3 regions of the Mesorhizobium sp. WSM4846 genome follow, and region 2 is predicted to be linked to each of the others. Evidence: predicted binding sites of a transcription regulator. Region 2 holds the regulator's gene; each other region holds the start of a gene.
What was found. The regulator HrcA, encoded in region 2, represses chaperone genes, less so after heat shock. The targets are predictions, from matches to a motif close to GTTAGCACTCNCNNNNNGNGAGTGCTAAC.
Positions count from the first base shown of each region.

Region 1: a site for HrcA is predicted at 1,565-1,593, ahead of AC0L15_RS06770 (co-chaperone GroES). Genes of this name have one in related genera too.
Region 3: a site for HrcA is predicted at 1,676-1,704, ahead of AC0L15_RS22980 (co-chaperone GroES). Genes of this name have one in related genera too.

Region 1 covers NZ_JBVVPZ010000005.1:62,257-65,528, reverse strand. The annotation lists gene groL (chaperonin GroEL) at 1-1,074, opposite strand, end outside; gene AC0L15_RS06770 (co-chaperone GroES) at 1,175-1,513, opposite strand; gene AC0L15_RS06765 (hypothetical protein) at 1,760-2,032, shown strand; gene AC0L15_RS06760 (DUF1488 family protein) at 2,029-2,295, shown strand; gene AC0L15_RS06755 (DUF3168 domain-containing protein) at 2,938-3,272, shown strand, end outside.
Region 2 covers NZ_JBVVPZ010000013.1:48,744-52,015, forward strand. The annotation lists gene AC0L15_RS13670 (VOC family protein) at 1-219, opposite strand, end outside; gene rph (ribonuclease PH) at 227-943, opposite strand; gene hrcA (heat-inducible transcriptional repressor HrcA) at 1,079-2,194, shown strand; gene AC0L15_RS13685 (hypothetical protein) at 2,277-2,474, shown strand; gene cysK (cysteine synthase A) at 2,713-3,272, shown strand, end outside.
Region 3 covers NZ_JBVVPZ010000031.1:27,323-30,594, forward strand. The annotation lists gene AC0L15_RS22960 (Hsp20 family protein) at 1-210, opposite strand, end outside; gene AC0L15_RS22965 (hypothetical protein) at 456-674, shown strand; gene AC0L15_RS22970 (DUF982 domain-containing protein) at 850-1,080, shown strand; gene AC0L15_RS22975 (usg protein) at 1,194-1,481, opposite strand; gene AC0L15_RS22980 (co-chaperone GroES) at 1,857-2,174, shown strand; gene groL (chaperonin GroEL) at 2,232-3,272, shown strand, end outside.

The DNA.
Region 1 (3,272 bases), on a different contig from region 2:
GGAAGTGGTTTCCTCGATCTGCCCCTTGATCTGCTGGACACGCGCCTGGATCGTGGCCTTCTCGCCGGCGCCGTCGATGATCGTCGTCGTGTCCTTTTCGATCAGCACGCGCTTGGCGCGGCCTAGCATGTCGATGGTGATGTTTTCGAGCTTGATGCCGAGGTCCTCCGAAATCACCTGGCCGGCGGTGAGCACCGCGATGTCTTCCAGCATCGACTTGCGGCGGTCACCGAAGCCCGGCGCCTTGACGGCCGCAACCTTGAGGCCGCCTCGCAATTTGTTGACGACCAGCGTCGCAAGCGCTTCCCCTTCGACGTCCTCGGAGATGATCAGCAGCGGCTTGCCGCTTTGCACCACGGCTTCGAGGATCGGCAGCATCGCCTGCAGATTGCCGAGCTTCTTTTCATGGATGAGGACGTAAGGGTCCTCCAGCTCGGCGCGCATCTTCTCGGCATTGGTGACGAAATAGGGCGAGAGATAGCCGCGGTCGAACTGCATGCCCTCGACGACGTCGAGTTCGGTGTCGGCGGTCTTGGCTTCCTCGACGGTGATGACGCCGTCATTGCCGACCTTGTCCATCGCCTTGGCGATCATGGCGCCGACGGTGGTGTCGCCATTGGCGGCAATGGTGCCGACCTGCGCGATTTCACCGGAAGATTTGACCTTCTTGGCGCGTGCCTGGATTTCCTTGACGACAGCGGTAACGGCAAGGTCGATGCCGCGCTTGAGGTCCATCGGGTTCATGCCGGCGGCAACGAATTTGGCGCCCTCGCGCAAGATGGAAGCGGCAAGCACCGTGGCGGTGGTGGTGCCGTCGCCGGCAAGGTCGTTGGTCTTCGACGCCACTTCGCGCACCATCTGCGCGCCCATGTTCTCGAACTTGTCGGAAAGCTCGATTTCCTTGGCTACCGCCACCCCGTCCTTGGTGATGCGCGGTGCGCCATAGGCCTTGTCAATGACGACGTTGCGGCCCTTGGGGCCGAGCGTCACCTTGACGGCGTTGTTGAGGATTTCGACACCACGCAGCATGCGGTCACGCGCATCGGTGGAGAATTTGATTTCCTTGGCAGACATCTTTTTTCCAGTTCGGTTGGTTGCGGCAGGGCGCTGTCAGCACCGCCTGAATCAAAAATTTGGAGCGTCCTTTGCGCGTCCAAGACGCGCGGCGCTCCAATCAGGCGGCCTTCTTGGCAGCCCCGGTCTTCTCGATGATGCCCATCTCGCTCTTGTCGATGATGCCCATGATGTCGGCCTCCTTCATGATCAGAAGGTCCTCTCCGTCAATCTTGACCTCGGTGCCGGACCATTTGCCGAACAGGATGAGGTCGCCGGCCTTGACATCGAGCGCGATCAGCGCGCCGCTTTCGTCACGCGCGCCCGGCCCGACGGCGATCACTTCGCCTTCCTGCGGCTTTTCCTTGGCATTGTCCGGGATGATGATGCCGCCCTTGGATTTGGTGTCGCTTTCGGCGCGCCGAATGACGACGCGATCGTGGAGTGGCCGGAATTTCATGGAAACTTCTTTCTGGGGCCGGCTTAGGCGGCCGCTCCCTTCTATAGGCGCGTTAGCACTCGAAAGATAGGAGTGCCAAAAAATATTCGTTGGCCGCCGTAAAACATTGAATAGTATTATTTTGCCTTTTCGCTTCAGAAATTTGCTCGATCAAAAATAGGTCAGAATTTGATTTTTCCACATCGAGTGACTATTTTAAGGGAGAAAATCATTTTCATCATTGCAGCCAATAGGAGGTTTTAATCGATGGCGGAAGTTAGCCAGAACATCATGGAAAAAGCCGAAGCGCGCTTCATGGAGAAGCAGAAGAAAACCGCGGAACGCAACCAAGCAACGGCCGAATATGTTTCAGAGGCCAAGGCCAGGACCATTAAGACGGCAAGATTGCGGGCGTTGCGGCTGGCCAAGGAAGAGGCCGACCGCGCCGCGGAGGCCCTCAATCCCGTCGCCCCCAAGAAAAAGCGGGCGTCGCGGGCGATCAAGAAAGCAGACGTTGCATCAACGGAGGTCAAGTCATGAGCCTGACATTTCCCAATCGAAGCCGCAGCTACGACGAGGCGGGCAAACGCATCCGCTTCGTCGGCCATGACGGCATGTTCCAGATTTCCTTCTCCGTCGCCACGGATGCCATCTCGAAGGCAGAGTCAGGGACACCAACTGCAGAAGCCACCTATCTCGCCGCCTTCGATACGGCTTCCAGCTCCATCCACGACGTCGCCAGGAATGCCTATGACCGAACCCGCAAGAGCATATATGTGCTGACCGCGGCCGATTTTCGTTAAATCCCGAACGTCATCGCGTTCAGGGCCAACGCGCCAGATCCGATCCAGGCGCACGAATGTGCCGAGTGAACCTAGCGGCAGGATCAGGGCTTGCTCTCCGCCTTTGCCCGTCGCTTGACGTCTCGGCTGTTCAGCCGATCCGACCATCGCGTCTGCATCGCGCGTGTTCATGCCAACCAAGACCTGGTGCTTAAGCTCGACGGCTGCGTTTCCGCCCCCGATCGATGAATGCGATTGGTCAGGCCTGCGTGATGTAGAACACTGCCGCCAGGACAAGGACCGTCCAAACGACGACGAACAGCTTCAAGGCTAGGCCTCCGTATGAAGACAGAAAGGGACACAATGTTCTTAATGCTTTTCGACATGGTCGGCGCCGCCGCAACGACGACTGGCGTCTTGATCCCAAGCTTTCCGAAAACAGGCAGCAGCGATGGCTCGCGCACGAAAACAACCTCGAAGGTCTGGAGAAACAAACACTCCATAGCACCGTTTTTCAAACGCCTTGCATGTCAAATGAAAGGTGTGGGTAGCCACCTGAGATCCCCCTGATCTGGCGCAGCAACCTCAACGCGGCTACGCTGCAAGCACGAATCGTTGACGGCACAAAGGCCTGTTCAACCGCGACGGGCGAGGGAGAATACAATGACCGCGCCGGCTGCCGCGTTGCAGAAGGCCTTGTTCCAGGCGCTGGACGCTGACGGTTCCCTGTCAGCGGCGCTGGGCGGCGCAAAACTATTCGACCATGTCCCGGAAAACATCCCGTTTCCCTATGTGACGTTCGGCCGGACCAGCGTCTATGATTGGGTAACAGGCAGGAAGAAAGACGCCGAGCAGCTTTTCACTCTGCATTTCTGGTCGAAATCCGAGGCCAGGAAAGAAATGCTCGACGTGATGGACATGGTCAGCGCCCGCCTCCAGGATGCGGCGCTCGCCCTCGATGAGCATCACCGCGTCAATCTCAGGCTCGAATTCACCGA
Region 2 (3,272 bases):
GCCGTGCGGCGGCACTTTCAGCCTGGCATCGGGCGCCGGCGGCACCTTGGTCGCCTCGGCGTTGAAGATAAGCAGCACACCGTCCCCGCAACGGAAGAAAAGATGCCTGCCGTCGACCTTGCCCAGCAGATCGAGCCCGAGCACATCGGTGTAGAATTTTTCCGCGGCATCGAGGTCGGTGACGTAGAGCGCTGATTCGAGGATGGCGGAAGGAGTCATGACAGGGTTAAGCTACAGCCATCTGCTGCAAGCTGACCAGTCGCGTAATACCTTTCTTGGCCAATTCCATCAGCGCCGCAAATTGCGCTTCCGAGAAAGGCTCGCCCTCGGCCGTGCCTTGTATCTCGACAATGCCGCCCTTGCCGGTCATGACGAAATTGGCGTCGGTGCCGGCCGATGAATCCTCGAGATAGTCGAGGTCGATGACCGGCTGGCCGTCATGGATGCCGCAGGAGATAGCCGCGACATGGTCCTTCAGCACCTTGGCGACGCTGGCCATCTGCCGGGCTTCCATCCAGCGCAGGCAGTCGTAAAGCGCCACCCAGCCGCCGGTGATCGAGGCGGTGCGCGTGCCGCCATCGGCCTGGATCACGTCGCAGTCGACGGTGATCTGCTGCTCACCCAGTGCCTGCAGATCGACCACTGCGCGCAGCGAACGGCCGATCAGCCTCTGGATTTCCAGTGTGCGGCCGCCTTGCTTGCCAGCCGAAGCCTCGCGGCGCATGCGCTCGCCGGTCGAGCGCGGCAGCATGCCGTATTCCGCCGTCACCCAGCCCTTGCCGGAATTGCGCATCCAGCCCGGCACCTTTTCCTCGAGGCTGGCGGTGCACAGCACGTGGGTGTCGCCGAACTTCACCAGGCACGAGCCTTCCGCGTGCTTGGAGACGCCGCGCTCAAAGGAGATGGCGCGCATTTCGTCGAACTGGCGTTTGGAAGGGCGCATTCAGGCTTCTTTCTTGTCGTTTTAGGAGTCGTGGCCGGCTTGTAGCCGCACGCGACGAGAGGCGCAAAGGAAAATGGACCAGTTGCGCGGGCGCGGCCGATGTCTATATCCTTGGGCCGGAGGTATTTGGCTCGAATGACCAAGGCAGTCGATCCCGGTTCCCAGTCGGCGGCAGCGCTCCAATCCCCCGCGCTTCAATCGCCCGCCCTTCAATCGCTCGACATGCGCTCGCGCGACATCTTTCGGCGCATTGTCGATTCCTATCTGAAGGACGGCGAGCCGGTCGGCTCGCGCAGCCTGTCGCGTATCCTGCCGTCTTCGCTTTCGCCGGCCACCATCCGCAATGTGATGAGCGATCTCGAGCATCTCGGCCTGATCTACGCGCCGCATATCTCAGCCGGCCGATTGCCGACCCAGGCCGGCCTGCGCTTCTTCGTCGATGCCTTCATGGAGCTTGGCGACCTCTCCGACGAGGAGCGCCGCACCATCGAGGCGCAGGTACGCGCCTCCGGCTCTGGTGCGACGCTGGAGCACATGCTCACCGAGGCCAGCCAGATGCTGTCCGGCATGTCGCGCGGCGCCGGCCTCGTGCTTGCCGCCAAGAACGAGGTGGCGCTCAAGCATATCGAATTCATCCAGCTCGAGCCGAACAAGGCGCTGGCCGTGCTGGTGTCGCAGAACGGCGACGTCGAGAACCGCGTCGTCGACCTGCCCGCCGGCATCACCGTCTCGCAACTGCACGAAGCCTCGAATTTCCTCAACGCCCATATCCGCGGTCGCACGCTGGCCGAGGCGCGGGTCGAGATCGCCCGCATCAAGGAAGAGACCAGGGCCGCCCTCGACACGCTGTCGCAGGATTTGGTCGAGAAGGGCCTTGCGGTCTGGGCAGGCGCCGAGAGCGGCTTGCCGGCGCGTCTCATCGTGCGCGGTCGCGCCAATCTGCTGGAAAATGTCACCGCCCAGGCCGACATCGAGCTGCTGCGGCATTTGTTCGAGGATCTGGAGACGCAGGACGGGCTGATCCAGCTTCTCGACCTCGCGGAGGAAGGCTCCGGCGTGCGCATCTTCATCGGCTCGGAGAACAAGCTGTTTTCGCTGTCGGGGTCGTCGCTGGTCGTGGCGCCCTATCGCGACAAGGACGCCCGCGTCATCGGCGCGCTCGGCGTCATCGGCCCGACCCGGCTGAACTATGCACGCATCGTGCCGATGGTCGACTATACCGCGCAGCTTATTTCCCGCATGCTGCGATAATGCATGTCGCCCAAAAAACCGAAGCGTGTCGCACGGATCCCTTCCAACGCGACACGCTTTAGGGAACCTCAAGGAGAAAAAAATGGCGCTGGAATCATTCAAGGCTCAGATCAGCCTGTTGCTCGAGCAGATGATCAACCAGCCCGAGGATCAGCATGAAGTGCAGGAGCAGTTGCGCGAAAAGCTGGGGGAGATGCGCGCCATGGGTCTGCCGCTGCCGGCCGATCTCGTCGCGCTGGAAAAGCGCCTCGACGACGATTTCTACGCCGCCGGGAACTGAGCCCCAAAAATTCAAGGACGGCAAGCCGACCGGTGTTGCGGTGGCCAAAGGACGGCGCTGGCCTCGCTGAGGAGTCACCTGCGGGCGAGGATGCATTCAGCATGCGACCCGTCGGATATTTTCAAACGGCAGGCTAGCTTGCGCGGCCGAAGGCTTTATCCTGCCTGGTCGAGACTTAGTTGCCTGACTCACTTGATTGCCTGACCCTTGCCCATCTGACCTCTTGGGAGCGAAACCAATGAACAAGCCCGCCACCACCGTGCCTGTGCCCGGCCGCGGCCGCATCTACAATTCGATCACCGAGACGATCGGCGACACGCCGCTGGTGCGGCTCGACAAGTTCGCCGGGGAAAAGGGCGTCGTCGCCAATCTGCTGGCCAAGCTCGAATTCTTCAACCCGATCGGCTCGGTCAAGGATCGCATCGGCGTCTCGATGATCGAGGCGCTGGAGGCATCGGGCAGGATTGCGCCCGGCAGGACCACGCTGATCGAGCCAACCTCGGGCAACACCGGCATCGCGCTCGCCTTCGCCGCCGCCGCCAAGGGCTACAAGCTGATCCTGACCATGCCGGAAACCATGTCGGTCGAACGCCGCAAGATGCTGGCGCTGCTCGGCGCCGAACTGGTGCTGACCGAAGGGCCGAAAGGCATGAAAGGCGCCATCGCCAAGGCCGACGAGCTGGCCGCGACGCTGCCCGACGCCATCATTCCGCAGCAGTTCGAAAATCCCGCCAATCCGGAAATTCACCGCCGCACCACGGCCGAGGAAATCTGGAACGACACTCATGGCGAAGTCGA
Region 3 (3,272 bases), on a different contig from region 2:
GAGAAGGTTCGGCTCGTGGCTGATGTCGAGATCGTTCTCGGAAAAGCCGGCGACGGCGATCCTCACCCGATAGGTGTTCTCGTCGCTTCGCTCGATGTCATAGGGCGGCCAGGTTTCGACTGCCTGCGGCGCGTTCTCCAGCAGGTTGAAGATGCGGTCGAAACCGATGCTCGACCGATAGAGCGGGGAAAAGTCGAATGCGGTTCTCATAGCTACATCCTCCATGGAGCAACATAGTACGAGGGACGCCAAAGAGCTTGGCGCTCCCTGGGTTCTGCCGGTCCCAGTCGGCAACCGGCAATTTTCATTTGGTTATTGTCAGGCCGAAATCAAGACCCAGATTCTGTCCCGCTGCCAGAATTTTTGTTGCCGGATTGTACTGGCCCCGATTCTGCTGGCAATGCCGGTTCAACCGTCGTTTGAGGGTCGCGCCGGCACGCCGCATGGAGGACATCATGACCATGACACGCGACGACATCATTTCGGTGTTGGGCCCGGTCGACGACGCCGTGATCGCCGACATCGCCTCGACCGGCGCGACGATCGAAGAGTTGCGCGAGGCCTTTGCCTGGGTCGGCGCCGATGAGGCGCTGGTCAACGAGGGCCGCCCGCTGCCGTCGGCAAGGGTGGCGACGCTGATCGGACTTCTCGAACCGCCGGACGACGACATATAGCGCCGGGTTTCGGCAAGCAGGGCTGGAGGCAAGTAAGGCTAAGCCGGGGGAGGTCTTGAAGCGTGCAGCTAGACGAACCATCTCGTCAGTCGGGCGCCGATCGGGCCGCCTTCCTGGTTATTCTCAAAAAGAAAAAAGGAGGAAGTGATTAACGACGTCCCAATTCTCCGAGCCGATCACGCTCAAGCTCCAATCCGTCGGAGAGCGCAAGGTCGCCAGCAGCTGGGAAGCCATCGAATGCATGCAGCAATGGCCGGACCGGGCGCGCGGCCGGAGCTGGCGCGCAACCTATCGCGCCTGCGGCGACGCGCTCGACGGCTGGCGCACCGCCCGCGACGCGCGAACCGCCTTCGTCAAGGCGGCGCGCACCGCCGGACTGCTGGTCACGGGACGTAAATCCACCTGAACGCCAATCCACCTGAACGCCAATGAACCTGAAACCGGGGAACCTGAAGCCGGGGCGGACGCGCTGTGCTGCAGAGGCGGCGCCATTCATGAAAAGCGCCGCCTTTTTCTATTTCACTGCAGCGTAATGACGCCGTCCACCGCCCGCCATTCGGAGGGCTGAATCAGACGGTGATGGGCGACGCGCACAGAATGCAGCGGGCCCTCGATCTCACGTTCCCAAAATTCGAGGAAATGCTTCAGCGTCGGGAAATCCGGGGCGATGTCGTATTGCTGCCAGATGAAGAGCTGGAGCAGGTCCCGATAGTCGGGAAGACGATAATGGATCTCTGCCGTCGTCAGGCCAAAACCCTGCATCTGGAGCCGGAACTCGTTGCTGACCTGGAACTCATTACCGACCATGCTCGTCTCCTTTCCGAACGATCAGGCGTCCATCCTCCGCGGGGGAAAACGCTTCCACTTCCTCATCGGTTCCGGCCGCCGGCAGACGGTGCCGGGATCGACGATGATGTCGGAAGGTTGAGCCCCGATTTCAAGCCGCATCCATCGTTTCAAATCCTGGAATAGCGCCATTATTACAGTGCGTATTACGGTGCGTTGGCACTCGACAATGGCGAGTGCTAAAATTTTTTCGGCGTCCTCTTGAAAGGCTGGATAGGCAGACTAATTCGATAGGCGCGTGATGCCTGAGCAGGGGTCGCGCACCGTCGCACCGACCCACTGGTCGGCTGCGAAGGGAGGTCCAAGAAAATCTGTTTGTCCCATGAGGAGAACGACATGGCGTTCCGTCCATTGCATGACCGTATCCTGGTCCGCCGCATCGAGGTCGACGAGAAGACCGCGGGCGGCATCATCATTCCTGACACAGCCAAGGAGAAGCCGCAGGAAGGCGAGGTCATCGCCGCCGGCCCCGGCGCGCGCGACGATAGCGGACAGCTGCAGCCGCTGGACGTCAAGGTCGGCGACCGCATCCTGTTCGGCAAATGGTCGGGCACCGAGATCAAGCTCAATGGCGAGGACCTGCTCATCATGAAGGAAAGCGATGTGCTAGGCGTGATTGAAATGACCGACCAGATAAAAAAGAAGGCCGCCTGAGCGGGGCCTGAACAAGCCATCAGTCAACGTAAGCTGCCTATTTGAAGGAGTTATCCAATGGCTGCCAAGGATGTGAAATTCCATACCGAAGCCCGCGAGAAGATGTTGCGCGGTGTCAACATCCTCGCCGACGCGGTGAAGGTGACGCTCGGTCCCAAGGGCCGCAATGTCATCCTCGACAAGTCATTCGGCGCCCCGCGCATCACCAAGGACGGCGTTACCGTCGCCAAGGAAATCGAACTTGAGGACAAGTTCGAGAACATGGGTGCGCAGATGGTGCGCGAGGTCGCCTCGAAGACCAGCGACGTCGCCGGCGACGGCACGACGACCGCTACCGTTCTGGCGCAGTCGATCGTCCAGGAAGGCGCCAAGGCGGTTGCCGCCGGCATGAACCCGATGGACCTGAAGCGCGGCATCGACAAGGCGGTCGACGCCATCGTCGCCGAACTCAAGGCAAATGCCCGCAAGGTGACAAGGAACGACGAGATCGCCCAGGTCGGCGCCATCTCGGCCAATGGCGATGTGGAGATCGGCCGCTTCCTCGCCGAAGCGATGCAGAAGGTCGGCAATGAGGGCGTCATCACGGTCGAGGAGGCCAAGACCGCCGAGACCGAGCTCGAAGTGGTCGAGGGCATGCAATTCGATCGCGGCTATCTCAGCCCCTATTTCATCACCAACCAGGACAAGATGCGCGTCGAGCTCGAAGAGCCCTATGTGCTGATCCACGAGAAGAAGCTGTCCAACCTGCAGGCCATGCTGCCGGTGCTCGAAGCCGCTGTGCAATCGAGCAAGCCGCTGCTGATCATCGCCGAGGATGTCGAAGGCGAGGCGCTGGCGACGCTGGTCGTCAACAAGCTGCGCGGTGGACTGAAGGTTGCCGCCGTCAAGGCGCCGGGTTTTGGTGACCGCCGCAAGGCGATGCTGGAAGACATTGCCATCCTGACCGGCGGCACGGCAATCAGCGAGGATCTCGGCATCAAGCTCGAAAACGTCACGCTGGAGATGCTCGGCCGCGCCAAGAAGGTGCTGATCGAGAAGGAGAACACCACGATCGTCGACGGTGCCGGCCGCAAGGACGAGATCCAGGCACGCATCAGC